2 regions of the Streptomyces sp. NBC_00237 genome follow, and region 2 is predicted to be linked to the other one. Evidence: predicted binding sites of a transcription regulator. Region 2 holds the regulator's gene; the other holds the start of a gene.
The links. Region 2 encodes HrcA, which represses chaperone genes, less so after heat shock. Its sites were predicted from a motif close to TTNGCACTCNGNNNNNCNGAGTGCNAA; they were not measured.
Positions count from the first base shown of each region.

Region 1: groL (chaperonin GroEL) is a predicted target of HrcA. The motif match lies at 4,135-4,161, and genes of this name have one in related genera.

Region 1 is NZ_JAPEMT010000001.1:697,403-712,623, forward strand. It holds gene OG897_RS03010 (trehalose-6-phosphate synthase) at 1-145, opposite strand, end outside; gene OG897_RS03015 (glucosyl-3-phosphoglycerate synthase) at 322-1,281, opposite strand; SAM riboswitch class I at 1,476-1,604, shown strand; gene thrC (threonine synthase) at 1,620-2,906, shown strand; gene OG897_RS03025 (MoaD/ThiS family protein) at 2,951-3,226, shown strand; gene OG897_RS03030 (cold-shock protein) at 3,676-3,879, shown strand; gene groL (chaperonin GroEL) at 4,289-5,911, shown strand; gene OG897_RS03040 (sodium:alanine symporter family protein) at 6,073-7,494, shown strand; gene OG897_RS03045 (PTS transporter subunit EIIC) at 7,643-9,124, opposite strand; gene murQ (N-acetylmuramic acid 6-phosphate etherase) at 9,167-10,117, opposite strand; gene OG897_RS03055 (MurR/RpiR family transcriptional regulator) at 10,132-11,070, opposite strand; gene OG897_RS03060 (hypothetical protein) at 11,172-11,525, shown strand; gene OG897_RS03065 (DUF4031 domain-containing protein) at 11,522-11,794, shown strand; gene OG897_RS03070 (DUF4232 domain-containing protein) at 11,825-12,553, opposite strand; gene OG897_RS03075 (Cmx/CmrA family chloramphenicol efflux MFS transporter) at 12,649-13,896, opposite strand; gene OG897_RS03080 (hypothetical protein) at 14,122-14,355, shown strand; gene OG897_RS03085 (VOC family protein) at 14,392-14,796, shown strand; gene OG897_RS03090 (NUDIX hydrolase) at 14,966-15,221, shown strand, end outside.
Region 2 is NZ_JAPEMT010000001.1:1,691,617-1,706,837, forward strand. It holds gene OG897_RS07395 (SpoIIE family protein phosphatase) at 1-1,683, shown strand, start outside; gene hemW (radical SAM family heme chaperone HemW) at 1,750-2,982, shown strand; gene OG897_RS07405 (DUF3097 domain-containing protein) at 3,036-3,869, opposite strand; gene OG897_RS07410 (MBL fold metallo-hydrolase) at 3,880-4,635, opposite strand; gene hrcA (heat-inducible transcriptional repressor HrcA) at 4,808-5,824, shown strand; gene dnaJ (molecular chaperone DnaJ) at 5,825-6,961, shown strand; gene OG897_RS07425 (nitronate monooxygenase) at 7,214-8,293, shown strand; gene OG897_RS07430 (16S rRNA (uracil(1498)-N(3))-methyltransferase) at 8,290-9,033, shown strand; gene OG897_RS07435 (VOC family protein) at 9,114-9,506, shown strand; gene OG897_RS07440 (hypothetical protein) at 9,551-10,228, shown strand; gene OG897_RS07445 (AAA family ATPase) at 10,439-11,395, shown strand; gene OG897_RS07450 (26S protease regulatory subunit) at 11,469-12,776, shown strand; gene OG897_RS07455 (tetratricopeptide repeat protein) at 12,773-13,873, shown strand; gene OG897_RS07460 (tetratricopeptide repeat protein) at 13,926-14,966, shown strand; gene OG897_RS07465 (histidine triad nucleotide-binding protein) at 15,085-15,221, shown strand, end outside.

The sequences.
Region 1 (15,221 bases), 990 kb from region 2:
GCGCCGAGCACACCCACAGCGCGCCCGCGTCCGGGCCGATCGCGGACAGGCCCGAGACCAGCCCGCCGCCGCCGCGCCTGGCGGTCAGCCCGCCGTCGTCACCGAGGGCGTACGTCACCGGGCCCCGGTTGGAGGCGACGAGGATCCGGGCCTGCCCGGACGGGGCCGGGGCTTGGTCCGACGGGGCCTGGGCCGACTGGGCCTGGTCCGGCTGGGGCTGTGCGGCGTCGATCGGGGAAGTCATGTGGCGAAACCTAGCCGGTACGGATTCCCCTCAAACGTGCGTACGGCCGCCCCCGGCGTGCGAGTGCGGCCGTACGGCTATGCCGCCTGCCGCTCCGCGTACTCCGCGATCTCCCGCATCGGCGGGCGCTCCTCCGTGTCCACAGGGTGTGTACGAGGGACGAAGGCCGTGCCGATCCGCTCGAACTGCGTGAGGGCCGGGCGGATCAGATGACCCCGGGACAGGCGGAGCTGGGCCGTTCGGTAGATCGCGGCTGCCATCCGTCCCAGCGCCTGGCCGTCCTGGTGGCGGTGGACGCGCACGCCCACGTCCACCTGGGCGAGCGCGTCCAGGCCGACCGTGTGCAGCGAGTCGATGAGGAGGCCGAGTTCGACGCCGTATCCGACGGGGAAGGGGAGGCGTTCCAGGAGGGAGCGGCGGGCCGCGTACTCGCCGCCCAACGGCTGCACGAATCCGGCCAGTCGGGGCCAGTGGAGGTTGAGGAGGGGGCGGGCCATCAGCTCGGTGACCCGGCCGCCCTGGCCGGTGGCGCCGTCCAGCGGGCGGTCGTACGTCGCCTTCACGAAGTCGACGCCCGGGTCGGTGAGGAGCGGGCCGACGATGCCCGACACGAACGACGCGTCGAACTCCTTCAGGTCCGCGTCCACGAAGCAGACGATGTCACCGGTGGTGACCAGGAGCGACCGCCACAGGACCTCGCCCTTGCCCGGCACGGCCGGTACGCGGGGCAGGATCTCGTCCCGGTGCACCACCCGCGCGCCCGCCTCGGCCGCCGCCTTCGCGGTGTGGTCGGTGGAGCCGGAGTCGATCACGACGAGTTCGTCCACCAGGGGGACGGCCGGGCTCATCAGGTCCCGGCGGATCGTGGCGACGATCTCGCCGACCGTGGCTTCCTCGTTCAGGGCGGGCAGGACCACGGAGACCGTCTGCGGCCTCGCGGCGCCCTGGGCGGCCTTCGCGGCGAGGAGCTGCTCCAGCGGGCGGTCGGCGGCCGACCAGGACCGCGCCTGAAGCCAGCGCTCCACCTCTTCCAGCACGCCCGTCACTCCTCTGCTCGTGTCTGATTCGTGTCTGCTCGTGGCGACATTTGTGATCCATCTCGCGGTCCGGACGTCTGGCACACCCGTCCGGGGGTTCGGTTACAGTCTTGAACAACGCGGACGACCTGTGCATGTCGGGGTCGTCGCGTACACAAACACCCGGACCGCTGCTGCGGCCGCCGGAGTCATAGCGCTCATCCAGAGGGACAGAGGGAAACGGCCCGTTGAAGTCCCGGCAACCCCCCAGCCGACCGCGAGGTCAGGCCAGGAAGGTGCCAATTCCGTCTCGCGTACGAAAGTCGTCGCGGGGAAGATGAGGAAAGGACCTCGCCATCATGGCTGTGCAGACCACCGAAGCCACTGTTACCTCCGTCGACCTCGGCCCCGCCGCCGCCCTGTCCTGCCGCGAGTGCGGAGAGCGCTTCGAGCTCGGCCCGATCTTCGCCTGCCAGCTGTGTTTCGGCCCGCTGGAAGTCGCGTACGAGCTGCCGACCGGAAGCCCCGAAGAGCTGCGCAAGCTCATCGAGTCGGGCCCCGACAACATCTGGCGCTACGCCCCCCTCCTCCCCGTCCCCGCCGACGTCGCCGAGAAGCCCAGCCTGAACCCCGGCTTCACGAAGCTGGTCAAGGCGGACAACCTGGCCCGTGAACTCGGCGTCACCGGCGGCCTGTTCGTCAAGGACGACTCCGGGAACCCCACGCACTCCTTCAAGGACCGCGTCGTCGCCATCGCCGTCGAGGCCGCCCGCGCCTTCGGCTTCACCACCCTCTCCTGCTCCTCCACCGGCAACCTGGCCGGTGCGGTGGGCGCCGCCGCGGCCCGCGCGGGCTTCCGCTCCTGCGTGTTCATCCCGCACGACCTGGAGCAGGGCAAGGTCGTCATGGCCGCCGTGTACGGGGGCGAGCTGGTCGGCATCGAGGGCAACTACGACGACGTGAACCGCTTCTGCTCCGAGCTGATCGGCGACCCGCTCGGCGAGGGCTGGGGCTTCGTCAACGTCAACCTCCGCCCGTACTACGGGGAGGGCTCCAAGACGCTCGCGTACGAGATCTGCGAGCAGCTCGGCTGGCGGCTGCCCGACCAGATCGTCATCCCGATCGCCTCCGGCTCGCAGCTCACGAAGATCGACAAGGGGCTCCAGGAGCTCATCAGGCTCGGGCTCGTCGAGGACAAGCCGTACAAGATCTTCGGCGCCCAGGCGGAGGGCTGCTCGCCGGTCTCCACCGCCTTCAAGGCCGGGCAGGACGTGGTCCGCCCGCAGAAGCCGAACACCATCGCCAAGTCGCTGGCCATCGGCAACCCGGCGGACGGCCCGTACGTCCTGGACATCGCCCGCCGTACGGGCGGCGCGGTCGAGGACGTCAACGACGAGCAGGTCGTCGACGCCATCAAGCTGCTGGCCCGTACCGAGGGCATCTTCGCGGAGACCGCGGGCGGCGTGACCGTCGGCGTCACGAAGAAGCTCATCGAGGCCGGTCTGCTCGACCCGACCCTCACCACCGTCGTCCTCAACACCGGCGACGGCCTCAAGACGCTGGACGCGGTGGCCCCGACGACCGGGCCCTCCGCGACCATCCGCCCGAGCCTGGACGCGTTCCGCGACGCCGGTCTGGCCCGCTAGAAACCCGTCAGCGATTCGTACGTACGCAAGGAAGGCCGAACACCATGAGCGTCAAGGTCCGCATCCCCACCATCCTCCGCACGTACACGGGCGGCGAGGCGGAGGTGGCCGCCGAGGGCGCGACCCTCGCCGAGGTCATCGCCGACCTGGAGAAGAACCACACGGGCATCGCCGCGCGCGTCCTGGACGATCAGGGCAAGCTGCGCCGCTTCGTCAACGTGTACGTGAACGACGACGACGTGCGCTTCGAGAGCGGCCTTCAGACGGCCACTCCGGACGGCGCGGGCGTCTCGATCATCCCGGCCGTCGCGGGCGGCTGATCCTTCGCCTCCTGCGCGCAGGGGGCGCACTCGGCCTCCTTCAACGCGCCCCGCGTTAACCCAAGTTGCCCCCTCCGCTCACAAGCGGAGGGGGCAATTCTGCATGGTTGAAAGAGGTAGAGTAGGGGAAGCCCCGGTCGCCGCTCATGCCATGTGCATATGAGAAGGCGACAAGATGCGGCCCGCGTGTTCGAGCGATTTGACGCCGATGTTCACGCTATGTCCGGCCCGACTTGCCCTGGAATTACGGGAGTTGACCGATCCGGGCGTTCGAGCCTGCCCAGAATTCTCGTCGGATTGACCTGTTGCAGAGGGCAGTTGGGCGGATACATTCAGCCGCGGTCGACGCGCTACGGCGCACACCTACCGCGTTCCTGTCGGCGGGTGGGGTCTGACCCGGGGTCGCGAAGTGCGGTCTCGCGCAAGGGCCAGTAATAGGGGAGTTAGGCATGGCTCAGGGCACCGTCAAGTGGTTCAACGCGGAGAAGGGGTACGGCTTCATCGCGGTCGACGGTGGTGCGGATGTTTTCGTCCACTACAGCGCGATCCAGATGGACGGCTACCGCACCCTTGAAGAGGGTCAGCGAGTTGAGTTCGAGATCTCGCAGGGCCAGAAGGGTCCGCAGGCGGACATGGTCAAGCTCGCCGTCTGATCTCGGCGCGATCGGCCACCGACGCACTACCAAGACTTACCGGCACTCACGCACCAAGGGTCCGCATCCCGACACAGGGGTACGGGCCCTTGGTGCGTTCGGCGTACGGCCTGCGTACGCCGGGCGTACCGAGTGCGCGAACCCCCTGGATCTGTGGTACCCGCTTGCGCCCACCCGCCGCCCGACCACCGCCCCTCATCGACATCCCTTCGGGACGGCCTTGCACTCCAATGGGTCGAGTGCTAATCATTGGCGTTAGCACTCTCCCAGTGAGAGTGACAGAACTTGGACCAGGTTCGGTGAGGCCGAGAGGTGTCGGGGTACGGAATCCCGGGCATTGCGAAGCCGTCCGTCGCGGGCGCCGATCCCCCGGTCCGGAGAAATCCACCCCGTGGGAGGACCACTTCACATGGCCAAGATCATTGCGTTCGACGAGGAGGCCCGGCGCGGCCTCGAGCGTGGCATGAACCAGCTCGCCGACGCCGTCAAGGTCACCCTTGGCCCCAAGGGCCGCAACGTCGTCCTTGAGAAGAAGTGGGGCGCCCCCACGATCACCAACGACGGTGTCTCCATCGCCAAGGAGATCGAGCTCGAAGACCCTTACGAGAAGATCGGCGCCGAGCTCGTCAAGGAGGTCGCGAAGAAGACGGACGACGTCGCCGGTGACGGTACGACCACCGCGACCGTCCTCGCGCAGGCGCTGGTCCGCGAGGGTCTTCGCAACGTCGCCGCGGGTGCCAACCCGATGGCCCTGAAGCGTGGCATCGAGAAGGCCGTCGAGGCCGTCTCCGCCGCTCTGCTGGAGCAGGCGAAGGATGTCGAGACCAAGGAGCAGATCGCTTCCACGGCCTCCATCTCCGCCGCCGACACCCAGATCGGCGAGCTCATCGCCGAGGCGATGGACAAGGTCGGCAAGGAAGGCGTCATCACGGTCGAGGAGTCGCAGACCTTCGGCCTGGAGCTTGAGCTCACCGAGGGCATGCGCTTCGACAAGGGCTACATCTCCGCGTACTTCGCGACGGACATGGAGCGCATGGAGTCGGCTCTCGACGACCCGTACATCCTGATCGTCAACTCGAAGATCGGCAACGTGAAGGACCTCCTTCCGCTGCTGGAGAAGGTCATGCAGTCGGGCAAGCCCCTGCTGATCATCGCCGAGGACGTCGAGGGCGAGGCGCTCTCCACCCTGGTCGTCAACAAGATCCGTGGCACGTTCAAGTCCGTCGCCGTCAAGGCTCCGGGCTTCGGCGACCGCCGCAAGGCCATGCTGAACGACATCGCCATCCTCACGGGCGGCACGGTCATCTCCGAAGAGGTCGGCCTCAAGCTGGAGAACGCGGGCCTGGACCTCCTCGGCCGCGCCCGCAAGGTCGTCATCACCAAGGACGAGACGACCATCGTCGACGGTGCCGGTGACAGCGAGCAGGTCGCCGGTCGCGTGAACCAGATCCGCGCCGAGATCGAGAACAGCGACTCGGACTACGACCGCGAGAAGCTCCAGGAGCGCCTGGCGAAGCTGGCCGGCGGCGTGGCCGTCATCAAGGCCGGTGCCGCCACCGAGGTCGAGCTCAAGGAGCGCAAGCACCGCATCGAGGACGCCGTTCGCAACGCGAAGGCCGCCGTCGAAGAGGGCATCGTCGCCGGTGGTGGCGTCGCCCTCCTCCAGGCATCGGCCGTCTTCGACAAGCTGGAGCTCACGGGCGACGAGGCGACCGGCGCCAACGCCGTGAAGCTCGCGCTGGAGGCCCCGCTCAAGCAGATCGCCGTCAACGGTGGCCTTGAGGGTGGCGTCGTCGTCGAGAAGGTCCGCAACCTCCCGATCGGTCACGGCCTGAACGCCGCGACCGGCGAGTACGTGGACATGATCGCCGAGGGCATCCTCGACCCGGCGAAGGTGACCCGCTCTGCCCTGCAGAACGCCGCCTCCATCGCCGCGCTGTTCCTCACCACCGAGGCCGTCATCGCCGACAAGCCCGAGAAGGCCGGCGCGGCCGCCCCGGGCGGCATGCCGGGCGGAGACATGGACTTCTAAGTCCCTCTCCCTCTCGCGGGTAGCAGTACGTACGGTTTCCGTACGGTCCACTGGGGCGGCATCCCTTCGGGGGTGCCGCCCCCGTGGCGTTCTCGGCTCGGGCCCGCCCAGGTGGGTGTTCCCGGGTGGCTGACCTGCGGGTCCGCGCAGAAGCTGGGGTCATGGACACCCTGGACTCCGTCATCGTCGACATCAACGACGTCTTCTGGAGCTATCTGCTCATCCCGATCGTGATCGGGGCGGGGCTGTACTTCACCATCCGCTCGAAGGCCGTCCAGGTCCGGATGTTCCCGGAGATGATCAGAGTCCTGGGCGACAAGGCGGAGCCGGACGCGTACGGGCGCAAGTCCGTCTCCTCCTTCGGGGCGTTCACCATCTCGGCGGCGGCCCGGGTGGGCACGGGCAACATCGCGGGCGTGGCCGCGGCGATCACCCTCGGCGGTCCTGGCGCGGTGTTCTGGATGTGGGTGATGGCGACGGTCGGCGCGGCCTCGGCCTTCGTCGAGTCGGCCCTCGCCCAGCTGTACAAGGTGCGCGACTACGACGGTACGTACCGTGGCGGACCGGCCTACTACATGCAGCGCGGCCTCGGGAAGCGCTGGCTGGGCGTCCTCTTCGCGGTCACCATCACCGTCACCTTCGGCTTCGTCTTCAACGCCGTGCAGGCCAACACGATCGTCTCCGTCGTCGGCGGGTCCTTCGGCGGCGCGGCGTCCTGGCGGGAGCCGGTCATCGGGGCGGCCCTGGCGGCCCTGCTGGGACTGGTGATCTTCGGTGGCGTCCGGCGCATCAGCAGCGTGACGCAGGTCCTCGTCCCGGTGATGGCGGTGCTGTACCTGCTGCTCGGGTGTGCCGTCGTGATCCTCAACATCGACGACCTGCCGCGCGTCATCGCCGACATCGTGGGCGGGGCCTTCGGCTTCCGGGAGGTCGCGGGCGGCGCGATCGGCACCGCGATCCAGCAGGGCATCCGGCGCGGCATGTTCTCCAACGAGGCGGGCCTCGGCTCGGCACCGAACGCGGGCGCGGCGGCGGAGGTCTCGCACCCGGTCAAGCAGGGTCTGGTCCAGTCCCTCGGGGTCTTCTTCGACACCATCCTCATCTGCACGATGACCGCTTTCATCATCCTGACGACGAACCCGGAACTGGCGGGCGCGCGCCAGGGTGCGGACCTCACGCAGAACGCGCTGAACGCGTCGTTGGGGAACTGGGCGGGGCACGTCCTGACGGTGGTCGTCTTCATGCTCGCCTTCAGCTCGATGATCGGGAACTACTACTACGGCCAGTCCAACATCGAGTTCATCACCGGGGACGACAAGAAGTGGGTCCTGCCGGCCTTCCGGGTGCTGGTGCTGGCCACCGTCTTCCTCGGAGCCCTCGGCTCCGTGTCCATCGTGTGGAACCTGGCCGATGTCTTCATGGGCTTCATGGCGCTGGTGAACATGGCCGCGATCATCCCCCTCTCGGGCATCGCCTTCCGCCTCCTGGAGGACTACCGCGCCCAACGCCGGATGGGCATCGACCCGGTCTTCGCCCGGGACCGCATGCCGGAGCTGCGGGACGTGGACTGCTGGCAGAGGTAGCGCCCCTTGAGGGGCGCGGGGAACTGCGCGGCCAGCCACGACGCAACCGGGCGCGGACCGCACAGTCCGAAGAGCTCCGCCGAGGAGCACGAGAGCGGTGCTCCCGGGTGGGAGCACCGCTCTCGCTTCGTACCGCAGGGGCCGCGCATCAGACGCTGACCGGTTCCTTGGTCTCGGCCCTGGCCGGGTCGGCGGCCGTCTCCGCCGCCGGAGCGTTCATGTCCGCCAGCATCGACTTCGTGAAGCCGAAGTAGTAGGTGGCGGCGAAGCCGACGACGTACCCGACGAGCAGCCCGCCCGCGTAGACCGCGATCGTCGTACCCAGCCCCTGATTGCCCTGGAGCAGCGGGAAGAGCGCCCACCCCGACGGCCCGATCGCCGTCGATCCGACCTTGTCACCCAGCATCGAGAAGAGCCCGACGAACGCACCGCCCGCCGCACCCCCCGCGCACGCCGTGACGAACGGACGCCCCAGCGGCAACGAGACACCGTAGATGAGCGGCTCACCGACACCCAGGAAGCCTGCCGGGAGGGCGGACTTGATGGTGTTGCGGAGGGAGTGGTTGTTCTTCAGCCGCAGGAACACGGCCACCGCGCAGCCGACCTGACCCGCGCCCGCCATCGCCAGGATCGGCAGCAGCACGGTGTAGCCCTGCTGCTCGATGAGGGTGGTGTGGATGGGGATGAGGGCCTGGTGCAGGCCGAGCATCACCAGCGGCAGGAAGAGCCCGCCCAGGACCAGGCCCGCGAAGGCGCCGGTGTTGGTGAGGAGCCAGTCCGCGCCCGTACCGATGGCGGTGGAGATCTCACCCGCGACGAACATCAGCCCGAAGATCGTGACCAGCCCGGACAGCAGGACGGTGAGGGTGGGGGTGACCAGCACGTCGAGGGATTCGGGGACCCAGCGACGGCACCACTTCTCGATGTACACGGCGAGGACCGCTGCCCCCAGCGCCCCGAGCACGCCGCCCTGACCCGGCGACAGCGTCTGCCCGAAGGCGTCGATCTTCGCGACGCCCGGGAAGACGATGATCGCTGCGACCGCCCCGCCCAGGATGGGCGTACCGCCGAACTCCTTCGCCGTGTTGAAGCCGACGAAGACCGCGATCAGCGCCATGAACCCGGACGCGACGGACGCCAGCGCCGGGGTGACGGCGGGCAGCCACCCCAGATTGACGAGCAGTCCGTTGAGCCCGGCGATGATGCCGCAGCCGATCAGAGCAGGAATCAGCGGCACGAAGATGTTGGCGATCCGCCGCAGGAGGAGCTTGAACGGGGTGGCGTTCTTCGCCTTCTGGGCGGCCCGTAGGGCGGCCCCCTCGGCGGCCAGCTGATCGGCCGACGGGGAGTGCGCGGACTGGCCCTCGGCCACGAGGGCTTCGAACTCGGGGGTGACCCGGGCGACCGTGCCGGGCCCGAGGACGATCTGGTACGTGTCGTCCTCGACCACGCCCATGACTGCGGGCAGCGCCTTCAGGGCGTCGTCCTGGACGAGCGCGCGGTCGCGCAGGCCCAGCCGGAGCCGGGTCATGCAGTGGACGACCGAGGTCACGTTGTCCGCGCCGCCGACGAGCGGAAGGATCGCGGCGGCAGTGGCGCGGTTCTTGTTCTCAGGGGTGTCGGTGCTCATGGTGCGTGGTGCCTTGCTGTGCGGGGGGTGGGGGTCAGACGGTCAGACGGGTCGGACGGTGGTGCGGGCGGCCTTGAGGGCCGCGCGGAGGTGGCCGTGCTCCTCGTTGAGCAGGCTCGTGGCGGTGGGGCCTTCCACGCCTCCGAGGATGATCAGGATCGCGCTCTTCACCTCCCCGTCGGCGGCGGTGAGGGCGGCCTCGATCTCGGCGTCGTCCGCACCGGTGGCGAGGGCGACGATGCGCCGCGAGCGGGCCCGCAGCTTCTCGTTCGAGGCCCGGACGTCGACCATCAGGTTCCCGTACGTCTTGCCGAGCCGGATCATGACGAGCGTCGAGATCATGTTCAGTACGAGCTTCTGTGCCGTGCCCGACTTCAACCGCGTCGACCCGGTCAGCAGCTCGGGCCCGACGACGACCTCGATGCCGTGCTCGGCGGCGGCGGCGAGCGCGCTGTCGGCGTTGCAGGACAGTCCGACGGTGAGGGCCCCCTGGGCGCGGGCGTGCTCGACGGCTCCGACGGCGTACGGGGTGCGGCCCGAGGCGGAGATGCCGATGACGGTGTCGTTCCCCGTCAGCTTCAGCGCGTCGAGGTCCTCGGCCGCCAGCTCCTTGCTGTCCTCGGCCCCTTCGACGGCCTTCACCATGGCGGAGGGGCCGCCCGCGATGAGCCCGACGACCTCGCTGGGGTCGGTGTTGAAGGTGGGCGGGCACTCGGAGGCGTCGAGCACACCGAGCCGCCCTGCGGTCCCCGCACCGGCGTAGATCAGCCGACCCCCGCGCGCCATCCGCGCCGCGATGCCGTCGATGGCGGCGGCGATCTGCGGGAGCTGCGCGGCGACGGCCGCCGGAACGGTCGCGTCCTCGCTGTTCATGAGCGCGGCCAGCTCGGGCGTGGACAACTGGTCGATCTCGGCGAGCTCGGGGCGGAACGCCTCGGTGGTGAGGGTGTCGAGCTGGGCGCGGAGTTCGCCGTACGGGGCGGTGCTGGTCATGGCGTGAGGGTTCCTTATCGGGCGGAGCGGGGGTCGTGGCGGTGGGCGAGTGCTTCGTACGAGGCGGAGAGCGCGGGGCCCGCCGTGTCGTACGTACGCTGGGCGACGCCCACGAACAGGCAGTCCACGACGAGGAGTTGACTCGTCCGGCTCGACATGGCGGCGGGCCGCAGCTCGCTCTCGCGGGCGGTGGAGGTGGTGAGGACGTGGTCGGCGTACTGGGCGACGGGGCCCCCGGGCCGTCCGGTGATCGCGATCGTCGTCGCCCCGTGCTCGAAGGCGACGCGCAACGGCTCGATGGTGTCGCCCGTCGAACCGGAGTGGGTGATGCCGATGGCGACGTCCCCGGCCCGCAGCAGTACGGCATTGGTGACGGCGAGATGCGGGTCGCTGTGCGCGTGCGCGAACAGGCCGATCCTCAGCAGCTTCTGCGCGAGATCCATGCCGACGAGGGACGACGCCCCGGCCCCGTAGATCTCGACGCGCCGGGCGGTCGCCAACGCGGCGACGGACGCCCCGAGTTGGACCATGTCAAGCCCCGCCGCCGTGTCGGCGAGGGTCTGCTGCTCGTCGTGCGCGAGCTTGGCGACGACGTCCGCGAGGGGGTCGTCGACCGCGATGTCGGCGGTGACGGCGGGGGCCCGCCCGGACTGCTGGTGCGCGGCGAGCCCGGCGAGAGCCAGACGCAGGTCGCGGTATCCGGGATACCCGAGCAGCCGTGACGTCCGTACGACAGTCGCCTCGCTCGTCCCGGTGAGCTCGGCGAGCCCGGTCACGGTGAGTGCGGCACACCCGGCGGGGTCGCCCGCGACGGCTTCGGCGACGCGCTGCATGGAGCGGGTCATGGAGGGGGCGAGGGTCCGGACCTTGGCGGCCAGGGCGGCGGGGGCGGGGGCGGCCGTGGTCCCGGTCGTGGGGCTCGCACCCGACCCCTTGGAACTTTCCTTCACCATGTCGCTCATACCTGAAAGATATTTTCAGGGCGGGGGTGCGTCAATGGTGCGTAGGTCACGCACCCATCGGGACTTTGGTCCCGTCGGGCGACAATGGACCCATGACCCCCCTCGAACAGTCCCTCTACACCGCCCGCGCCCAGGTCATGGCCGACCTGACCGCCCGCGACGTCGCGGACCCCGGCATCGTGTCGATCGTCGAGGACGCCGTCGCGCACCGCCGCTGGTGGGTCGAGCAGTGGCCCGAGGGGGCCGAGTACGTCGTGGGTCTCATCGCCCAGGACGTACAGGACGCGCTTCTCGAAAAGTACGGCCGCTGGCCCCTGTGCCCGGTCTGTCACGACGGCGACCCGCACGCCCTGGACGTCGAACCGGAGCTCGGCCCCGACCCCCACTGGGTCTGCACGAAGGCCGTCGTCGCCGTCGCCCCCGTCGGAAAGCTCCCCCCGGCATGACGATCTACATAGACCCCCCGACCTGGCCCGGCCACGGCCGCCTCTGGTCGCACCTGGTCAGCGACGCGTCGTACGACGAACTCCACGCCTTCGCCGCCGCCATCGGCTGCCCGCCCAGGGCCTTCGAGCGCGACCACTACGACGTCCCGGAAGCCCGCTACGCGGACGCGGTCGCGGCGGGCGCGGTGGAGGTGGGCAGCAAGGAACTGGTCCGCCGCATCACGGCAGCGGGCCTGCGCCGCCGCAAGCACGGTCACCGGACGGGCTGAGCGGCACCGCTCTCTCGCGGGTCGTCGTGGTCACACGTCGGCGGGCTCGTCCGTGACCGGACCCACGTACGTGCCCGGGTGGGTGGCCGCGTCCTGCTTCAGGAGCGGGGTCCTGTGCGGCCAGGGGAGGTCCTTGGACTCCGTCTCGCCGGGGGGAGTCAGGGTGATCGTGGCGGCCTTGAACTCGGCGTCCTTGGAGTTGCCCTCCGCCGAGTAGGGGAGGTACGTGATCGTGAAGTAGGCGTCGCCGCCCGGGTCCAGGGTGAGGGCCTTGGGCTTGACCGAGGTCTGGCGGGTCAGGGACCACGTGTCGCCGGGGGAGCTCATCAGGTCCACGCCCGGGTAGCCCTTGAGGGAGCACGGGGCCGTGCCCTTGTTGGTGAGGGTGATGGTGACCTTGCCCTGGGCCTGTGCGGTCGCCTCGCCGCCCGGGTCGACCTGGAAGCCCAGCGCGGACGTCCTGCACTTCGCTGCGGCGGCTATCCCTCCGCCGCCGGTCGTGCTGCCCGTGCCGCCCGTCGCCTTGCCGGTGTCGCCGCCCGTGGTCTTGCCGGTGTCGCCGCCCGTGCCGCCCGTGGTCTTGCCGGTGCCCTCCGACGAGCCGCCCGTGGCCGACGTCCCGGACGACCGGTCGGGGGCCGGTGCGCCGGTGCTCGCGCCCGACCCGGCCCCCGTACCGGAGTTGTCGTTGCACGCCGTCAGGGCGAGTCCGGCCGCGAGGACGGCGGCGGCGAGCGGAGCGGTACGGCGCAGGCGCATGGGAGTTCCCCCGGGTTGATCAGTCGTGTCAGGTACGGGAGGGGAGACACCGGGGGCACGGGCGGCGGTTGCGGGCTACATGTAAATGGGTTGTGCTAGTTCGAGGAAGAGCAAGAGGCAGAGGACGAGGCGGTGACCGCCTTCGGGGACGGCGAACCGGTCGGCGCACCCGATGCCACCAGCCTCGACGCCCTCGCGTCCGTACGCTGCCAGCGCAGGGCCAGGAGGACCAGGGCGACCGCGACGATCGTCATGGAGGCGCCCGCCCAGGCGGTGGAGGAGAAGCCCCAGCCCGCGTCGATGACCGAGCCGCCGAGGGCCGGGCCGCCCGTGTTGCCCAGGTTGAAGGCGGCGGTGGTCGTGGCACCCGCGAGCGTCGGGGCCGCGCCCGCCACGTTGAACATCCGGGCGTTCAGGGCGGGGGCCGTGAAGAAGGCGGAGAAGCCGAGGGCGAAGGAGAGGGTGACCGCGACCGCTGCCGTGGAGGCGAAGAGGGCCAGGGCGGCGAGGAGGACGGTGGAGGCGGTGATGCCGCCGATCAGGACGCCGAAGGGGCGCGCGTCCGCGACCATGCCGCCCACCGTCGTACCGGCGAGTGCGCCGATGCCGAAGAGGCCGAGGACCCAGGGGACCCACGTCGAGTCCAGGCCCGCGACGTCGGTCAGGAGCGGGGAGAGATAGCTGAAGGCGCAGAACACGCCGCCTGCGGCGAGGGCGGTGATGACGATGGAGACGAGCACCTGACGGTCGCGGTAGATGCCCAACTCGCGCTTCAGGCTCGGCTTCTCGGAGGGGAGGGGGATGCGGGGGATGAGGGTGACGACACCGATCAGGGCGACGGCGGAGGCTGCGGCCACAGCCCAGAAGGCGGAGCGCCAGCCCAGGCTCTCGCCGAGGAAGGCTCCGACGGGAACGCCCAGGACGTTGGCGATGCTCAGACCGCCGATCATGACCGCCATCGCACGGGCCCGGGAGCCCACGTCCACCATGGCGATGGCGACTGCCGCGCCGACCGCCCAGAAGCCCGCGCAGGCGAACGCGCTGATCACGCGGGACGCGAAGAGGAGCTCGTAGGTGGGGGCGAGCGCGCCTGCCACCTGGCCGAGGCCGAAGACGCTGATCAGCGCGATGAGGGTGGTCCGGCGGGGGAGGCGGAGCGTGGCCACGGCCAGGAGCGGGGCGCCGATCACCATGCCGATCGCGAAGGCGGAGATCAGCAGGCCCGCCTGCGGGATCGAGACGTCCATGTCGGCGGCTATCGGGGGGAGCAGGCCCGACAGCATGAACTCGCTCGTGCCGAGTGCGAAGACGGCGAGGCCCAGCATGTACACGGCGAGCGGCATGCCGGTACGGGCGGGGGCGGACGCGGATGCGGGGGTGGACACGGGTGCCGGAGCGGGGGTGGAGGCGTGTGGTTGACGCGGCTGATCAGAGGGGGGCATGACAGCGTTCAACAAGCTGCCGAACCCGGCCATTCCCGGCCCCACGGGTCATCTCATCGGTCCCCTTGCGGGGGCTTTCAACTCCCTTGATGCATAAGCACCATACGGCCGGTAGAGATATAGATCATGACGACGAAGGAACTCGGTATCCGAGCCGCTGAAGAAACGATCCGCACTCTCCGTGAGGCCCTGGTCGCCGCCGGTGTGAGCCTTCCCTCGCTGGGGCTGGACTCCGCGTCGTGCGCCCGGGACGTTCCCGCGCCGCTGATCGACCTGGGCCGGTGCGACGTGGAGACCGCCCGGCGGTTGGCCGAGGCGGTGCGGGTGGGGGGTCCCGGCGGGGAACCTCCGGCACAGTAGAGGGAGTTGTGGTCGGTGTGACGGAAGGTGTGAGTGATGGGCGCGATCGTGTACAACGTGGCCTTCGACTGTGTGGACGCATATGAGCTAGCGGGGTTCTGGAGCCGGGTCGTCGGGCATCCGATGGACCCCAGGGACCGGCCAGGGGACTCGACCGCCAGCGTTCCGCTGCCCACCGGCATGAGCCTCTTCTTCGCGGAGGTCCCCGAGGCGGCCGAGGGCAGGCACCGCAAGAACCCGGTGCACGTGTGCCTCCAGCCCGACGGGCGGCGCGACGACGAGGTGGAGCGGTACCTCGGGCTCGGCGCGAAGCTGCTCGACGACCGGCGGAAGCCGGACGGCGGGGGGTGGGTCGTCTTCGCCGACCCGGAGGGCAACGAGTTCTGCGTGCTGAGGAGTGCTGCCGAGCGGGCAGCGATGGAGGACGTGCCCCACGAGTGAGGGTCCCGCGAGGGAGAGCCCCACGGGAGAGGTTCCGCGAGGGAGAGTCCCACGGGAGAGGTCCCACGAGGGAGGGTCCCACGGGAGAGGCCCCACGAGGGAGGGTCCCACGAGGGAGGGAGTGCGCACGGGGGTCCACGTCCGGGGCGCCCCTGCCTAGGGTGTCCGGATGACTGATCAGCAAGAGGTACGGCGGCTGTCCGCACGGGTGTTGGTGATCGACGAGGGCGGCCGGGTGCTGCTGTTCGGCTTCCGGGAGAAGGCGGGGGAGGCCGCCGCCGACGAGGAGCCCGGGTGGTGCACCCCCGGCGGCGGCGTCGAGCCCGGCGAGTCCCTGGCCGAGGCCGCCGCGCGGGAGCTGCGCGAGGAGACCGGCCTCGTGCTGTCGGCGGAGGCGCTGGGAGGGATGGTCGCGGAGACTTCCG
Region 2 (15,221 bases):
GTGCACGCCGGCACGACCGTCGAACTGCTCTGCCGCATCGAGCCCGCGGGCGCCACCAGCGAGGCCGCCACACTCGTCATCGAGGTCTCCGACCACCACCCCTCCCGGGTCGTGCGCAACGAACCGCAGCGCCGTGATCGCTCCGGCGCCCCCGAGTACGGCCGGGGACTGCACCTCGTCGCCGGGCTCGCCGAGAGCTGGGGTGTCACCTACCGGACCGGCCTCAAGACCGTCTGGGCCGCCCTCCCGCTGGAGGGCTGGCAGCCGTCACCCGTCGACGAACCCACCCTCACGCCCGCCACCCTCGCCTCGCAGCGGGCCCTCCAGCGCGGACTGAGGGCCGCCGAGATCCTCGCCCCGCTGCCCCGGCGGCCGATGCGCGACGAGGACCCCGACTGGATCAACCGCGGCGCCCTGTCGTTCCTCGCCGAGGCGTCCGACCTGCTCGCCGGACAGTTCGACCAGGACATGGTGGTGGCGCTCGCCGCACAGCTCCTGGTGCCCCGCCTCGCCGACTGGTGCGCCGTGTGGCTCGACCCGGAGGGCGGCGGCCCGTCGGCGGAGCCGCGGCTCGCCCGGGTCTGGCACGCGCGCGAGGCGTGCGTGGAGGAGCTGCGCATCCTGCTGGAGAAGGAACCGCCCCAGGTGCCGGACTCCGCCCGCGGCGGCCCCGTGCCACTGCCCTGGCCGGGCGCGGGCGAGAGCTTCGGAGGGGCCGGTGCGGTGCTCGCCTGCCGCATGGTGGTGGGTGGGCGCAGGGTCGGCGTCCTGATGCTCGGCAGAGCCGGGATAGCGCGCATCCCGGACGAGGTCACCGGACTGATCGAGGACTTCGTCCGCAGGGTCGCACTCGCGGTGGGCGCCGCCCGCCGCTACACCCAGCAGGCCACCATCTCGCACGTTCTCCAGCGTGCCCTGCTGCCCAGCCAGGTCGCCGAGATCCCCGGCTTGACCAGCAAACTCGTCTACCAGCCGCGCGGTGAGGGGCTTGCCGGGGGCGACTTCTACGACGTCTTCCACGCCGCCGAAGGACGCTGGTGCTTCGCGTTGGGCGACGTTCAGGGGAACGGCCCCGAGGCGGCTGTGGTCACCGGGCTGGTGCGCCCGTGGCTGCGGTTGCTCGCGCGCGAGGGCTATCAGGTGTCGGAGGTGCTGGACCGGCTCAACAGGCTGCTCCTCGACGACGCGACGGAGTCCGCCGACGCAGCCGCCCGGCTCGTTGCGGCGGCCGGTGGACAGGAGCTCCCCGACGGGCCGCAGGCACGGTTCCTGTCGATGCTGTACGGGGAGCTGGAGCCGCTGACGGAGGCGGACGGCGGCGGGGTGCGGTGCACGGTCTCCAGCGCCGGGCATCCGCTGCCGCTGGTGCTGCGGCCCGACGGGCAGGTACGGGCTGTGGGCCGCCCGGGAGTGCTGCTCGGGGTGCTCGACGACGCGGCGTACGGGAGCGAGACGTTCGTCCTGGCACCGGGGGAGACGCTGCTGGGCGTCACCGACGGGGTGACCGAGCGCCGCAGCGGCCGGGTGATGTTCGACGACGAGGAAGGGCTCGCGGTGGAACTGGCCCAGTGCGTGGGGCTCTCGGCGCAAGGGGTGGCGGAGCGGATCACCCGGGCGGTGCACTCCTTCGCGTCCGAGCCGCCCGACGACGACCTGGCGCTGTTGGTGCTCCAGGCCGAGTAGGCCGGTGCGCAGAGGCCCGGACCGGGGTGGGACGGGGAAGGGGCGCGGAGGGCGGACAATGGGGGCATGCCTTCCGTACTGCCTGATGGTGAGCCCATGCCCGAGGACGGGGCGCTGCCTCTCGACGCGCTGCGGGAAGCGGGGGAGCGGCCCCTCGGGTTCTATCTGCACGTGCCGTACTGCGCGACGCGCTGCGGCTACTGCGACTTCAACACCTACACGGCGACCGAGCTGCGCGGTTCGGGCGGCGCCCTCGCCTCGCGCGACAACTACGCGGCGACGCTGATCGAGGAAGTGCGCCTCGCGCGCAAGGTGCTCGGAGACGACCCCAGGCCGGTGCGCACGGTGTTCGTGGGCGGCGGCACTCCCACCCTGCTGCCCGCCGCCGATCTCGTACGGATGCTGGGGGCCATCCGCGAGGAGTTCGGCCTCGCCGACGACTGCGAGGTCACCACCGAGGCGAACCCGGAGTCGGTGAACCCGGCCTATCTGGCGGAGCTGCGCGAGGGCGGCTTCAACCGGGTCTCCTTCGGCATGCAGAGCGCCAAGCAGCACGTACTGAAGATCCTGGACCGCACGCACACCCCCGGGCGGCCCGAAGCGTGTGTCGCGGAGGCGCGGGCGGCCGGGTTCGACCATGTGAACCTCGACCTGATCTACGGCACCCCGGGGGAGTCCGACGCCGACTGGCAGGCGTCCCTCGACGCGGCGATCGGCGCGGGCCCCGACCACGTGAGCGCGTACGCCCTGATCGTCGAGGAGGGGACCCAGCTGGCCCGGCGCATCCGTCGCGGCGAGGTCCCGATGACCGACGACGACGTGCACGCGGACCGCTACCTGATGACGGAGCAGGCGCTCTCGGCAGCCGGGTTCTCCTGGTACGAGGTCTCCAACTGGGCCACCTCCGAAGCGGGTCGCTGCCTGCACAACGAGCTGTACTGGCGCGGCGCCGACTGGTGGGGAGCGGGTCCCGGAGCACACAGCCACGTCGGTGGCGTCCGGTGGTGGAACGTGAAGCATCCCGGCGCCTACGCACAGGCGCTGGGCGACGGGAAGTCCCCGGGCGCCGGACGCGAGGTGCTGTCCGACGAGGACCGCAGGGTCGAGCGCATCCTCCTCGAACTGCGCCTCGTGGAGGGCTGCGAGCTCTCACTGCTGAAGCCCGCGGGGCTCGCCGCCGCGGAGAAGGCGGTAAGGGGCGGCCTCCTAGAGGACGGTCCTTACACCGAGGGACGGGCGGTCCTCACCCTGCGCGGCAGGCTGCTCGCGGACGCGGTGGTGCGGGACCTGGTGGACTGACCGCCGGGTGGAGGCCGGCCCTCGCGGAGACCGACGGCCGGGCCCGGCGCCACTCACCCCGGAGGGATGTCGCCGACCGTCACGTGATCGATGAGGTGTTCCACCGCACCGAGCAGGGACGGCTCAAGGTCCTTGTACGAGCGCACCCGCCCCAGGATGTGCTGCCAGGCAGCCCCGGTGTTCTCGGGCCAGCCCAGGGCCCGGCACACGCCCGTCTTCCAGTCCTGGCCGCGCGGGACCCGCGGCCAGGCGGGGATGCCGACGGAGGACGGCTTCACGGCCTCCCAGACGTCGATGTAGGGGTGCCCGACGACCAGGACGTTCGCGTCCGTCACCTGTGCGGCGATCCGGGACTCCTTGGAACCGGGCACCAGGTGGTCGACGAGGACGCCCAGCCTGGCGTCCGGGCCCGGTGCGAACCCGGCGACGATCGACGGCAGGTCGTCGATGCCCTCCAGGTACTCCACGACGACGCCCTCGATGCGCAGGTCGTCGCCCCACACCCGCTCCACCAGCTCCGCGTCGTGCCGCCCCTCCACATAGATGCGGCCCGCTCGCGCCACGCGCGCGCGGGCGTGGGCGACGGCGACGGATCCCGAAGCGGTACGGGCGGGACGCGCGGGACCGGCTCCCGAGGACGGCCGCACCAGCGTCACGGGCGCACCTTCGTAGAGGAAGCCCGCCGGTGCCATCGGGAACACCCGGTGCTTGCCGAAGCGGTCCTCCAGGGTGACCGTGGGACCCTCCGCCGTCTTCTCGGTACGGACCACCGCACCGCAGAAGCCCGTCGACTCCTCCTCCACCACCAGGTCGTACTCGGCGGGCAGTTCGGGGACGGGCTTCGGCTTCTTCCACGGCGGCGTGAAGTCCGGGCTGTAGCTGCGCATTCGTCAGACGCTACGACACGCACCGCGGAGCCAGCCAGGCGTCCCCGAAACGGCGCGCCAGCGCGTCCCGTTGGGCCCGTACGAACGCCGCGTCCACCGCCGCCCCGTGCCCCGGCACGTACACGGCGTCCTCACCGCCCAGCGCGAGGAGGCGGTCCAGGGCCTCGGGCCACCTCCTGCCGACCGCGTCAGGGCCCGCCTGCGGCTCTCCCGACTCCTCCACCAGGTCTCCGCAGAAGACGACCTCGGGGCCGCCCTCCACGCCCGGTACGAGGGCCACCAGGTCGTGGCTGCTGTGCGCGGGACCCAGGTTGGCGAACAGCACGCTGCGCCCGCCGCCCAGATCCAGGGTGCGTTCGTCGGACACCAGGTGCTGCGGGGCGCGCAGCAGCTCCGACGCCTCGGCGGCCGCGTCCTGCGGCACACCCTGCCGGGCCGCGTCCGTGGCCATCGACTCGCGCTGCGAGGTCAGCAGGGTGTCCATGCCGGCCGCGGCGAAGACCTCGACGCCGGCGAACACCCCCGTTCCCAGGACGTGGTCGAAGTGCGGGTGGCTGAGAGCGACGTGCGTCACTCTGCGGCCGAGGAGCGCCTCGGCCTGCATCCGTACCTCCGCACCCTCGCGCAGCGTCGATCCCGTGTCGTACAGCAGCGCCCCCTGCCCGCCTGTCACCAGGCCGACCGTGGCGTCCCAGCCCGGCAGGCGACGCCTGCCGACGCCCGGAGCGAGACGTTCCCAGCCGGCCTCTTCCCATCGCATGTCCATACCGTGACGCTAGCGTGAGCAGCCGCCCTTGCCCGGGATGTGCCCCGCCGCCGTACACTGGCCCGGGGAATCGCTGGCACTCGCCCACAGGGAGTGCCAAGCGGGACACCGGGGCACAAGCTCCACATGTCCGATCTGCACCAGGGAACATCACGGCTTGGAGGTGTGCGCGATGCTCAGTGAACGCAGACTTGAAGTGCTGCGCGCCATCGTCCAGGACTACGTCGGCACGGAGGAGCCCGTCGGCTCCAAGGCCCTCACCGAGCGGCACCAGCTCGGCGTCTCCCCGGCCACCGTGCGCAACGACATGGCGGCCCTGGAGGACGAGGGATTCATCGCCCAGCCGCACACCAGCGCAGGGCGCATCCCCACCGACAAGGGATACCGGCTGTTCGTCGACCGGCTCGCCGGGGTGAAGCCCCTGTCGACGCCGGAACGGCGTGCCATCCAGAACTTCCTGGACGCCTCCGTCGACCTGGACGACGTCGTCGCCCGCACCGTGCGGCTGCTCGCGCAGCTCACCCGGCAGGTGGCCGTCGTGCAGTACCCGTCGCTGACGCGTTCCACGGTGCGGCATGTGGAACTTCTCTCACTGGCACCCGCCCGGCTGATGCTGGTGCTGATCACCGACACCGGCCGCGTCGAGCAGCGGATGATCGACTGCCCGGCGCCGTTCGGCGAGACGTCTCTCGCGGATCTGCGGGCGCGGCTCAACAGCCGGGTCGTGGGCCGTAGGTTCGCCGACGTGCCGCAACTGGTGCAGGACCTTTCCGAGTCGTTCGAGCCGGAGGACAGGGGAACCGTTTCGACGGTTCTCGCGACTCTCCTTGAGACGCTCGTCGAGGAGACCGAGGAACGGCTGATGATCGGCGGCACCGCCAATCTCACCCGCTTCGGCCATGACTTCCCGCTCACCATCCGCCCCGTACTGGAGGCGCTGGAGGAGCAGGTCGTCCTGCTGAAGCTGCTCGGCGAGGCCACCGAATCCGGCATGACGGTGCGCATCGGGCACGAGAACGCCCATGAAGGACTCAGTTCAACGTCCGTGGTCGCAGTCGGCTACGGTTCGGGCGACGAGGCAGTCGCCAAACTAGGCGTGGTCGGACCGACCCGCATGGACTACCCCGGAACGATGGGAGCGGTACGCGCAGTGGCACGTTACGTCGGACAGATCCTGGCGGAGTCGTAAGTGGCCACGGACTACTACGCCGTTCTCGGCGTGCGCCGCGACTCTTCCCAGGACGAGATCAAGAAGGCGTTCAGGCGCCTCGCTCGTGAGCTTCACCCGGACGTCAATCCGGACCCGAAGACCCAGGAGCGCTTCAAGGAGATCAACGCCGCCTACGAGGTGTTGTCGGACCCGCAGAAGAAGCAGGTCTACGACCTCGGCGGCGACCCGCTGTCCGCCTCCGGCGGAGGCGGTGCGGGCGGCTTCGGCCAGGGCGGTTTCGGAAACTTCTCCGACATCATGGACGCCTTCTTCGGTACGGCGTCCCAGCGCGGCCCGCGCTCGCGCACCCGCCGCGGCCAGGACGCCATGATCCGCCTGGAGATCGACCTCAACGAGGCGACCTTCGGCACCACCAAGGAGATCCAGGTCGACACCGCCGTCGTCTGCACCACGTGCAGCGGCGAGGGTGCGGCTCCCGGGACCTCCGCGCAGACCTGTGACATGTGTCGCGGGCGCGGAGAGGTCTCGCAGGTCACCCGGTCGTTCCTCGGCCAGGTCATGACCTCGCGGCCCTGCCCGCAGTGCCAGGGCTTCGGCACGGTCGTGCCGACGCCGTGCCCGGAGTGCGCCGGAGACGGCCGGGTCCGCTCCCGTCGCACCCTGACGGTGAAGATCCCGGCCGGTGTCGACAACGGCACCCGCATCCAGCTCGCGGGCGAGGGCGAGGTCGGCCCCGGCGGCGGCCCCGCGGGCGACCTGTACGTGGAGATCCACGAGCAGCCGCACCCCACCTTCCAGCGGCGCGGCGACGACCTGCACTGCACGGTGACCATCCCGATGACGGCGGGCGCGCTCGGCACGAAGGTGCCGCTGGAAACGCTCGACGGGGTCGAGGACATCGACATCCGGCCCGGTACGCAGTCGGGCCAGTCGGTGCCGCTGCACGGGCGCGGAGTGACGCACCTGCGGGGCGGTGGCCGAGGCGACCTCATCGTGCACGTCGAGGTGCTGACGCCGTCGAAGCTGGACCCGCAGCAGGAGGACCTGCTGCGCCAGCTCGCGAAGCTGCGCGGCGAGGAGCGGCCCACGGGGCAGTTCCAGCCGGGGCAGCAGGGACTGTTCTCGCGGTTGAAGGACGCCTTCAACGGGCGCTGAGCCGTTGGCACCCGTGCTGGGGGTCCGGGGGTCGTCCCCCGGGGGACACAGTCAGCCGGGGCAGCAGGGACTGTTCTCGCGGTTGAAGGACGCCTTCAACGGGCGCTAGAGCGTTCTTGTGACGTTCTTCGGCGGGCGCTGAGCCTGTTCGCGTCGGAGCGGGGCCGGACCACCAGGTCCGGTCCCGTTTTGGTTCGATTCGGCGGGTCGGCCGTGTCGTGAAACGATGCGGGCATGTCTGTTGAGACCCGGGTGGTGCCCGCGCTGGGAGAGCTGTGCCGGCGCGGAATCGTGGCCGCGCCCATGGCCGGCGGGGTGTCCCGCCCCGAGCTGGCCGCCGCCGTGTCGGAGGCGGGCGGGCTCGGTTTCCTCGCCGCCGGGTACAAGACCGCCGACGGGATGTACGAGGAGATCAAGCAGCTGCGCGCACTGACCTCCAAGCCGTTCGGGGTCAACCTGTTCATGCCGCAGCCCGCCGCCGACCCCGCGGCCCTCGACCTGTACAGGCAGCAGCTCGCGAGCGAGAGCGCCTGGTACGAGACGCCGATCGCCGAGCGCGACGACCACGGCACCGACGACGGGTACGAGGCCAAGCTGGCGCTCCTCGTCGACGATCCGGTGCCGGTGGTGTCCTTCGCCTTCGGATGTCCCTCCAGGGACGAGCTCGACGCCCTGGCGAACGCACGGACCTTCACGATCGTCACCGTCACCACTCCGGAGGAGGCGCAGGCCGCCGAGTGGGCGGGCGCGGACGCCGTGTGCGTGCAGGGCATCGAGGCGGGCGGCCACCAGAGCACCCACCGGGACGACCCGCAGACCGACGGCAGCGGAGGGCTCGGGCTGCTGTCGCTGGTGACGCAGGTCCGCGAGACCGTGCAGCTTCCGGTGATCGCCGCCGGAGGGCTGATGCGCGGGGCGCAGATCGCCGCCGTGCGGGCCGCGGGGGCGGACGCCGCGCAGCTCGGTACGGCGTTCCTGGCGTGCCCGGAGTCCGGTGCGCACGCCATGCACAAGAACGCGCTGAAGAACCCTTTGTTCGTCCGCACCGAACTCACCCGGGCGTTCTCCGGGCGCCCCGCGCGCGGTCTGGTCAATCGCTTCATGCGCGAGCACGGCCCGTACGCGCCCTCCGCGTACCCGGAGGTGCACTACATGACTGCCGGGCTGCGGCAGGCCGCCGCACGCGTCGGGGACGCCCAGGGCATGGCCCTGTGGGCGGGGCAGGGGCACCGGCTGGCCCGGGACCTGCCCGCCGGGCGGCTCGTACAGGTGTTGTCGGCCGAGGCGGACTCGGCGTGGACGGAGATGGCTTTGAGGAGGTCGACGTCATGACGGCGCCGGTGTTCGTCGTGGAGAGAGTGCCCGAGGGCGGCCAGTACGTCCTGGAGGGCCCCGAAGGCCGGCACGCGGTGTCGGTGCGACGGCTCACAGCGGGGGAGGACGTCGTCCTCGCCGACGGGCGCGGCAACGGCGCCGAAGCCGTCGTCGTCGCGGCGGAGGGCAAGGACCGGCTCGTCGTCCAGGTCACCAAGGCCGTCGTCGAGGAGGAGCCCAGGCCGCGCATCACCGTGGTGCAGGCGCTCCCCAAGGGCGACCGGGGCGAGCTGGCCGTGGAGACGATGACCGAGACCGGTGTCGACGCCGTCGTGCCGTGGCAGGCGGCGCGCTGCATCACGCAGTGGAAGGGCGAGCGGGGTGCCAAGTCCCTCGCCAAGTGGCGGGCCACCGCACGGGAGGCGGGCAAGCAGTCGCGCAGGCTGCGCTTCCCCGAGGTCGCGGACGTCATGAGCACCAAGCAGGTGGGTGCGCTTCTGGCCACGGCGGACTTCGCCGCCGTACTGCACGAGGACCGGGACGCCGACAGTGGTGCCCTGGCGCTCGCCGAGCTGCCTCAGGAAGGCTCCATCGTGCTGGTCGTCGGACCGGAGGGCGGCGTCTCCCCGCAGGAGCTGGAGCTCTTCGCGCAGGCGGGGGCCGCACCGTACCGGTTGGGCCGCAGCGTGCTCCGTACGAGCACGGCGGGCACGGCGGCCACCGCTCTGCTGCTGGGACGCACCGGACGGTGGTCCTGAACCGCGTCCGGCACAGGTGACCGGCCGCACCTGAACTGCGCAGACCACCACAGGTGTCACTCGCACACAGGGAGAGCGTCATGGAACTCGCACAAGTGAGGCTGCTGGTCTCCGACTTCGCCGCCTGTTACCGCTTCTACGGCGAGGTGCTGGGGCTGAAGCCCCAGTCCGGGTTCGCGGACGGGCCGTACGAGAAGTTCTCCCTGTCGACGGGGTCGGCGGGGATCGCACTCCAGGACAGGGCCGTGATGGCCGAGCTGCTGGGGGAGGTGGCCGACGAACCCGAGGGGCACCGGTCGTTCGTGGTGCTGCGGGTGGACGACCTGGACCGGTACTGCGAGGACATCACCGGACGGGGTGCCGTCCTGGTGCACGGGCCCGCGCCGATGACCCCACGGATGCGGGCGGCCCACCTCAAGGACCCCGAGGGGAACCTGGTGGAGCTCCAGGAGTGGCTGCTGCTCGGCGGCTGAAACGCGTCTGTCCCTCGCTCGGGGGCGGTGGGACGCTGCCTCCCATGGGGGCATGGAGGCGATTACGGCACAGGCGCACCCTCGCGGCGGCAGTCCTCGCCGGGGCGACGGTGGCAGGGGTGGCCGCCTGCGAGCCGGGCGGCGGCGGGGGCCTGAACTCCTTCGCGGTGGCCCTGACCACCGACCAGACCGGCACCCGGGCACTGGAGCGCGCCGGGATCGACGTCAACTGGATGACCTGTACGGCCACTGTCGGCGACCGCGCGAGGGTGAGCGCCGATCCGTCGGCGCGGCCCTCCCTGGTGACGTCCGCGCCGTCGGCGCGGAACATCGCGACAGTGGCGTGCGAGGGACAGACCAAGGACGGCAAGGAGATCAGAGTCGACGGGAAGGTCACCGAGGAGCGCGACGGCCGCTGTGTCCGCGGAGACCTGACGGCCGAGGTCGGCGGACGCACGGTGTTCCGGGCGAACGTGCTCGGCGACTGCTCCGCGCGCCCCACGTCCCGCCCGCCCACCTGGCGCCCGCCGCCGGAGCCCACCCAGCGGCCCACCTGGCGGCCCACCCGGACGGTCACCGCTACGGCCACCCGGCCCACCACCGCCCCCACGCCCGCCCCGGAGCCGCCCGCGCCGCGCCCCACCGTCACGGTGACCGTCACCGTCGGACCCGATCCCGCGCCGGACCCGGGACCCACGTGCGGCTGCCCCACGGGCAAGTGACCGCAAGGCCGTCGCACGGTCGGGTGGAGCGCTGGGGTCGGGCTCGGCAACTTCCTGGTTACGCTCAGCCGGTGTGCGCTGGGGGAGGGAGCGGCAGGAGGGGGGGGGCTGCTGCCGCATACCTACGTAACGCCCACCAGGGGAATTAGGTGTACGGATCTACGGTCCGCAGAGGCGCGCGGGGGAGCCGGGCCCGGCCAGAGTGGGCCCATGCCCCCCGCATACGGCCTTCCCGTCCCCCGCATTCCCCACGACCCGGCCCTCGGCGACCTTCTTGAGGTGCTCGCGGACACCCGGCTGGTGACCCTCACCGGCCCCGCCGGGGTCGGCAAGTCACACCTCGCCGCCCGCCTCGCAGAAGCCGTCACCGATCTCCCCGTGCACCGTGCCGACCTCTCCGACTGCGCGGACAACGCCCTCGTCCCGCAGACCATCGCGGCCGCCCTCCACGCGGGCACCGCACCCGGCAGCGGCACCGACCCCATGGAGGCGGTGCTGCGGCTCCTCGCGGGGCGTCGCGGCCTGCTCGTACTGGACACCTGTGAGCACGTACGGACGGGCTGCGCCTATCTGGTGGGCAGGCTGCACGACTCGTGCCCCGGCCTCCAGATCCTGGTCACCAGCCGCAGCCCGGTCGGGGTGCCCGGCGAACACCGGGTGGCGCTGCGGCCGCTGTCGCGGGAGCACACCGTCGAACTCCTGCGGGAGAAGGCGGCGGTGCAAGGGGTGGATCTGCCGGTGTTCTGGACACGGCTGCTCGCCGAGCGCCTCGACGGCGATCCGCTGAGCGTCCTGCTGGCCGCCCGCACGCTCGGCCGCAACATCACCCCGCAACAGCTGTACGGCAGCCTGTGCGAGCCGGGGGCACGGTTCGGGGTGCTCATACACGGCCCCAAGCAGCCTGCCCGGCACCGCACCCTCCTGAGGGCGATCGCCTGGAGCCACGACCTGTGCGGGCGGGCCGAACGGCTGCTGTGGGCACGGCTGTCGGCGTTCACGGGGGAGTTCACCGCGCAGCAGGTCGAGACGGTGTTCGCGGACGGCGGTGAACTGACGGCGCTGATCGAGGCGTCGGTGGTGCTGCCGGAGGAGGACGGCGCGTACCGGCTGCCGCTGGCGCACCGGGAGTACGGGCAACTGCTGCTGGCGGGGCTGGGGAAGCCGTAGGGAGGGAGGTTCCCGCGCCGCGGACAGCGACCCGAGCGGGCACCGGGGTGCACCTCCTTCATAGGGTGGCCGCATGTCCGACGAGTCACCTCTGATATCCAGCCTGCGCGCGGCCGTCGCGGCCGCCCCCGGCGACGTCCCCCTACGGCTGCACCTCGCCCACCTGCTGCTGGAGGCGGGGCACGGTGAAGCCGCCGTCACGGAGGCCGCCGTCGCCCTGACGCACGCGCCCGGCGATCCGCAGGCGCGGGAACTGATGATGCGCGCCATGGGCGGCCCCGCTGTTCCTGTCGCCCCTGCCACCCCCGCCGTGCCCGCCACCCCCGCCGCACCCCCGGAACAGCCCCAGTCACAGGGCGGGTTCGACTGGCGGGCCGCCGAGCAGGAGGTCGGCGACGTGCTGCCGCCGCGCTTCACCGCATCCGGTCACCAGGGCGGCCCCGAGGGATTCGAGCGGCCGCTCACCTCCGACGGCGGCGGCGACGCCGACGGCGCCCCCGCGTTCGACATCGAGGCCCCCGGCGGCCTGCGCCTCTCCGACGTCGGCGGCATGCAGGAGGTCAAGGAACGCCTGGAGGCCGCGTTCCTGGCACCCATGCGCAACCCGGAACTGCGCAAGCTGTTCGGCAAGAGCCTGCGCGGCGGACTGCTGCTGTACGGGCCGCCGGGATGCGGCAAGACCTTCATCGCCCGGGCCGTCGCGGGCGAACTGGGTGCCTCGTTCATGTCGGTGTCGCTCAGCGACGTCCTCGACATGTACATCGGGCAGTCCGAGAAGAACGTCCACGAGGTGTTCCGCACGGCCCGCCAGAAGGCACCCTGCGTGGTCTTCCTGGACGAGCTGGACGCCCTGGGCGCCAAGCGCAGCCGTTCCCACCACAGCGGGCTGCGCAACGCCGTCAACCAGCTCCTCGTCGAACTCGACGGCGTCGAGGGCGACAACGAGGGCGTCTTCGTCCTCGCCGCCACCAACGTCCCCTGGGACGTCGACATCGCCCTGCGCCGCCCCGGCCGCCTGGACCGCACCCTGCTGGTGCTCCCGCCGGACGAGCCCGCCCGGGAATCGATCCTGCGCTACCACCTCAAGGACCGGCCCATCGAGTCCGTCGACCTCGGCAAGCTCGTCAAGGTCACCGAGGGGTTCTCCGGGGCCGACCTCGCGCACCTCTGCGACAGCGCGTCGGAGAGCGCCCTGATGGACTCCGCGCGCACCGGCACCGTACGCATGATCAACACGAAGGACCTGCTGTCGGCGGCCAGGCAGCTGCGGCCTTCCACGGAGGCGTGGTTCTCCTCCGCGCGCAACGTCGCACTGTTCGCCAACGACGGCGGCATGTACGACGACCTGCTCGCGCACCTCAAGAAGAAGCGCAAGCTGTGAGCGGGGCGGCGGGGTCCTCCCTGGACCAGGCGGCGGACCGGGCCGACCTCCTCATAGAGGTGGGCAGGCACGCCGAGGCCCGCGAACTCCTCGCCCGGCGGCTGGCGGAGGAGCCGTCCGACGTCCGGGCCTGGGCGCGGATGTTCCGGTGCCACACGGCGGCCGGGGAGTACGAGGAGGCCGAGCGGGCCCTCGATCAGGCGTCGGCGTACGACCCGGACTACGCGTACGCCCACATCCTGCGCTCCTACTTCTTCCACGGCGCCCCCAACTGGCACAAGGCGCTGGCCGCCGGACGGGAGGCGGTCCGCTGCGCACCGGACGAGTGGAGCGCGCACGTCGCCCTCGCCCGGTCGATGACGCATCCCTTCGACCAGTGGCCCGCGGCCCTGGAGGTGGCGTTCGAGGCGGTGCGGCTGGCTCCCGGGGAGCCGGACGCGCACCACGCGGTGTACTTCTACGCCGAGCTCCTCAAGAGGCAGGACCTCGTGGAGAGTTCGGCCCGCAGCGCGCTCGCCGTCGATCCGGAGTGCACCTGGGCGCACAAGGTGCTCGCTGAGGCGAGGGCCGCCGACCCGACGGCGAAGCTCTCCGAGGTGGCCGACTCGTACGCGACGGCGCTGGGCGTGCTCCCGCAGGACCGGGAGATGCACCAGGCGCTCCGGGCCGCCGTGTACCGGATGCTGCGCGGCACCCGCTGGCTGGCGCTGTTGTGCGTGGCGATCGCCGGGGTGACGGGGCGGCTCTTCCCCGGCGGAGGCCCCGCCGACCTGCCCGTGCCGCTGGGCACCCGGCTGTACGCGCTCGCCGTCATGGGCGCGGTGTGGGGTTTCGGGGCGTGGCGGCGCTACCGGAGGATGCGTACCGGAGTGCGGCTGAGCTTCGGGGAGTTCGTCCGGACGAACTTCTGGGGCAAGGTCGCCGTCGGGCAGGCCGCGTGGTGCACGCTGTGCGCGGTCGTGGTGGTCGCCGTGCCGTGGACGGAACGGCTGGTGCCGCAGATCCTGTTCTGGCTGGCGCTCGTGCCCACCCTGCTGACCATCTGGTTCGAGCGGGCGGCGATGCGCTCGTCCGGTGCACGGGCGGGGCGGTCGTGAGGCGTGCGGTGGCGAGGCGTGCGGGCGTGAGGCGTGCGGGCGTGAGGCGTTCATGAGTCTGGAACGGGCCGAGGGGCTGTACGACCTCGGGCGGTACGAACAGGCCGCCGCCGCACTGGGAACGCACCTGGCGTCCCATCCGGACGACGCCCACGGGTGGACCCTGCTCGCCCGCAGCCTGCGCGGGGCCAAGAACCCGCAGGGCGCTCTGCACGCGGCGGACCAGGCGCTGCGGCTGGACCCGGGCAGCATCACCGCGCTGATCGTGCGGTCGGAGGAACTGGCCGCGCTGGGCAACCTCCCGGCCGCCGAGTGGTCGGCCCGGGAGGCGGTCAGGCTGGCCCCGCAGCGCTGGGGCACGCACGCCACCGTCGCGGAGGTCCTGTCGAAGGGCGGCCCGTGGCAGGTCACGGAGGCGTACGAGGTGGCCAGGCACACGGTGTCGCTCGCCCCCGAGGAGCCGTACGCGCACTTCCTGGTGGGGCTCACCGCGCACCGCCTCAAGAGGACGGACGTGGCGGTGGAGGCGTACCGCACCACCCTGCGCCTGGATCCCGGGCACGCCGCGGCCCGGCACAACCTCGCCCTGCTCGACCTGCACCACCGTCGTCGCGGCGGCTGGAAGCGGGCCGCGGAGGGCTTCGCGGAAGCATCCGTCCTCGATCCGGGGGACCGGGACGGCCGGTACAACCTGGAGGTGATGGCGTGGAACACCGTCGCCCTCGCCCGCTGGGTCGCCCTGCTGGGGCTCGCCGTCGGCATGATCACGAAGGCCGTCCAGGAGGACAGCGGGCCGGGGGCGCTCGTCGTGGGGCTGCCCGCGCTCGTGGGTATCTGGCTCCTGTGGGGGTGGTGGGTGCGCCGCAGGATGCCGGAGCGGCTGCGCGGCCCGCTGCTGCGGCTTGCCCGGGGCTGTCCGCCGGTGATGTGGATGGCGGGCGCCGTGGGACTGCTGGGTGCGCTGGGCGTCGTCCTGGCGGCGGTACCTGGGCTGCCCGCCTGGTTCCTCGGGGCGACGGTGGCACCGACGATCTGGGCGGTGTTCCTGACGTACTGGATCAGCCGCAGCGCACTGAGGCGGCGCAGCCCGTAACGGCGGGTGCCGCAGGAGCACGGGCCCCGGCCGGCCGTGCGCATCGGGCCGGTCGGGTGCGCACGCGGGCGGATAGCATGCGCCGTGTCCGATCACCGCATCTTCGAGGAGGCCGTCCATGGCCGGTGAACCGCAGGCGGACTGCCTGTTCTGCAAGATCGTCGCGGGGGAGGTCCCCGCCACGGTCGTCCGCGAGACCGAGACCACCCTCGCCTTCCGGGACATCAACCCGCAGGCGCCCACGCACGTCCTGGT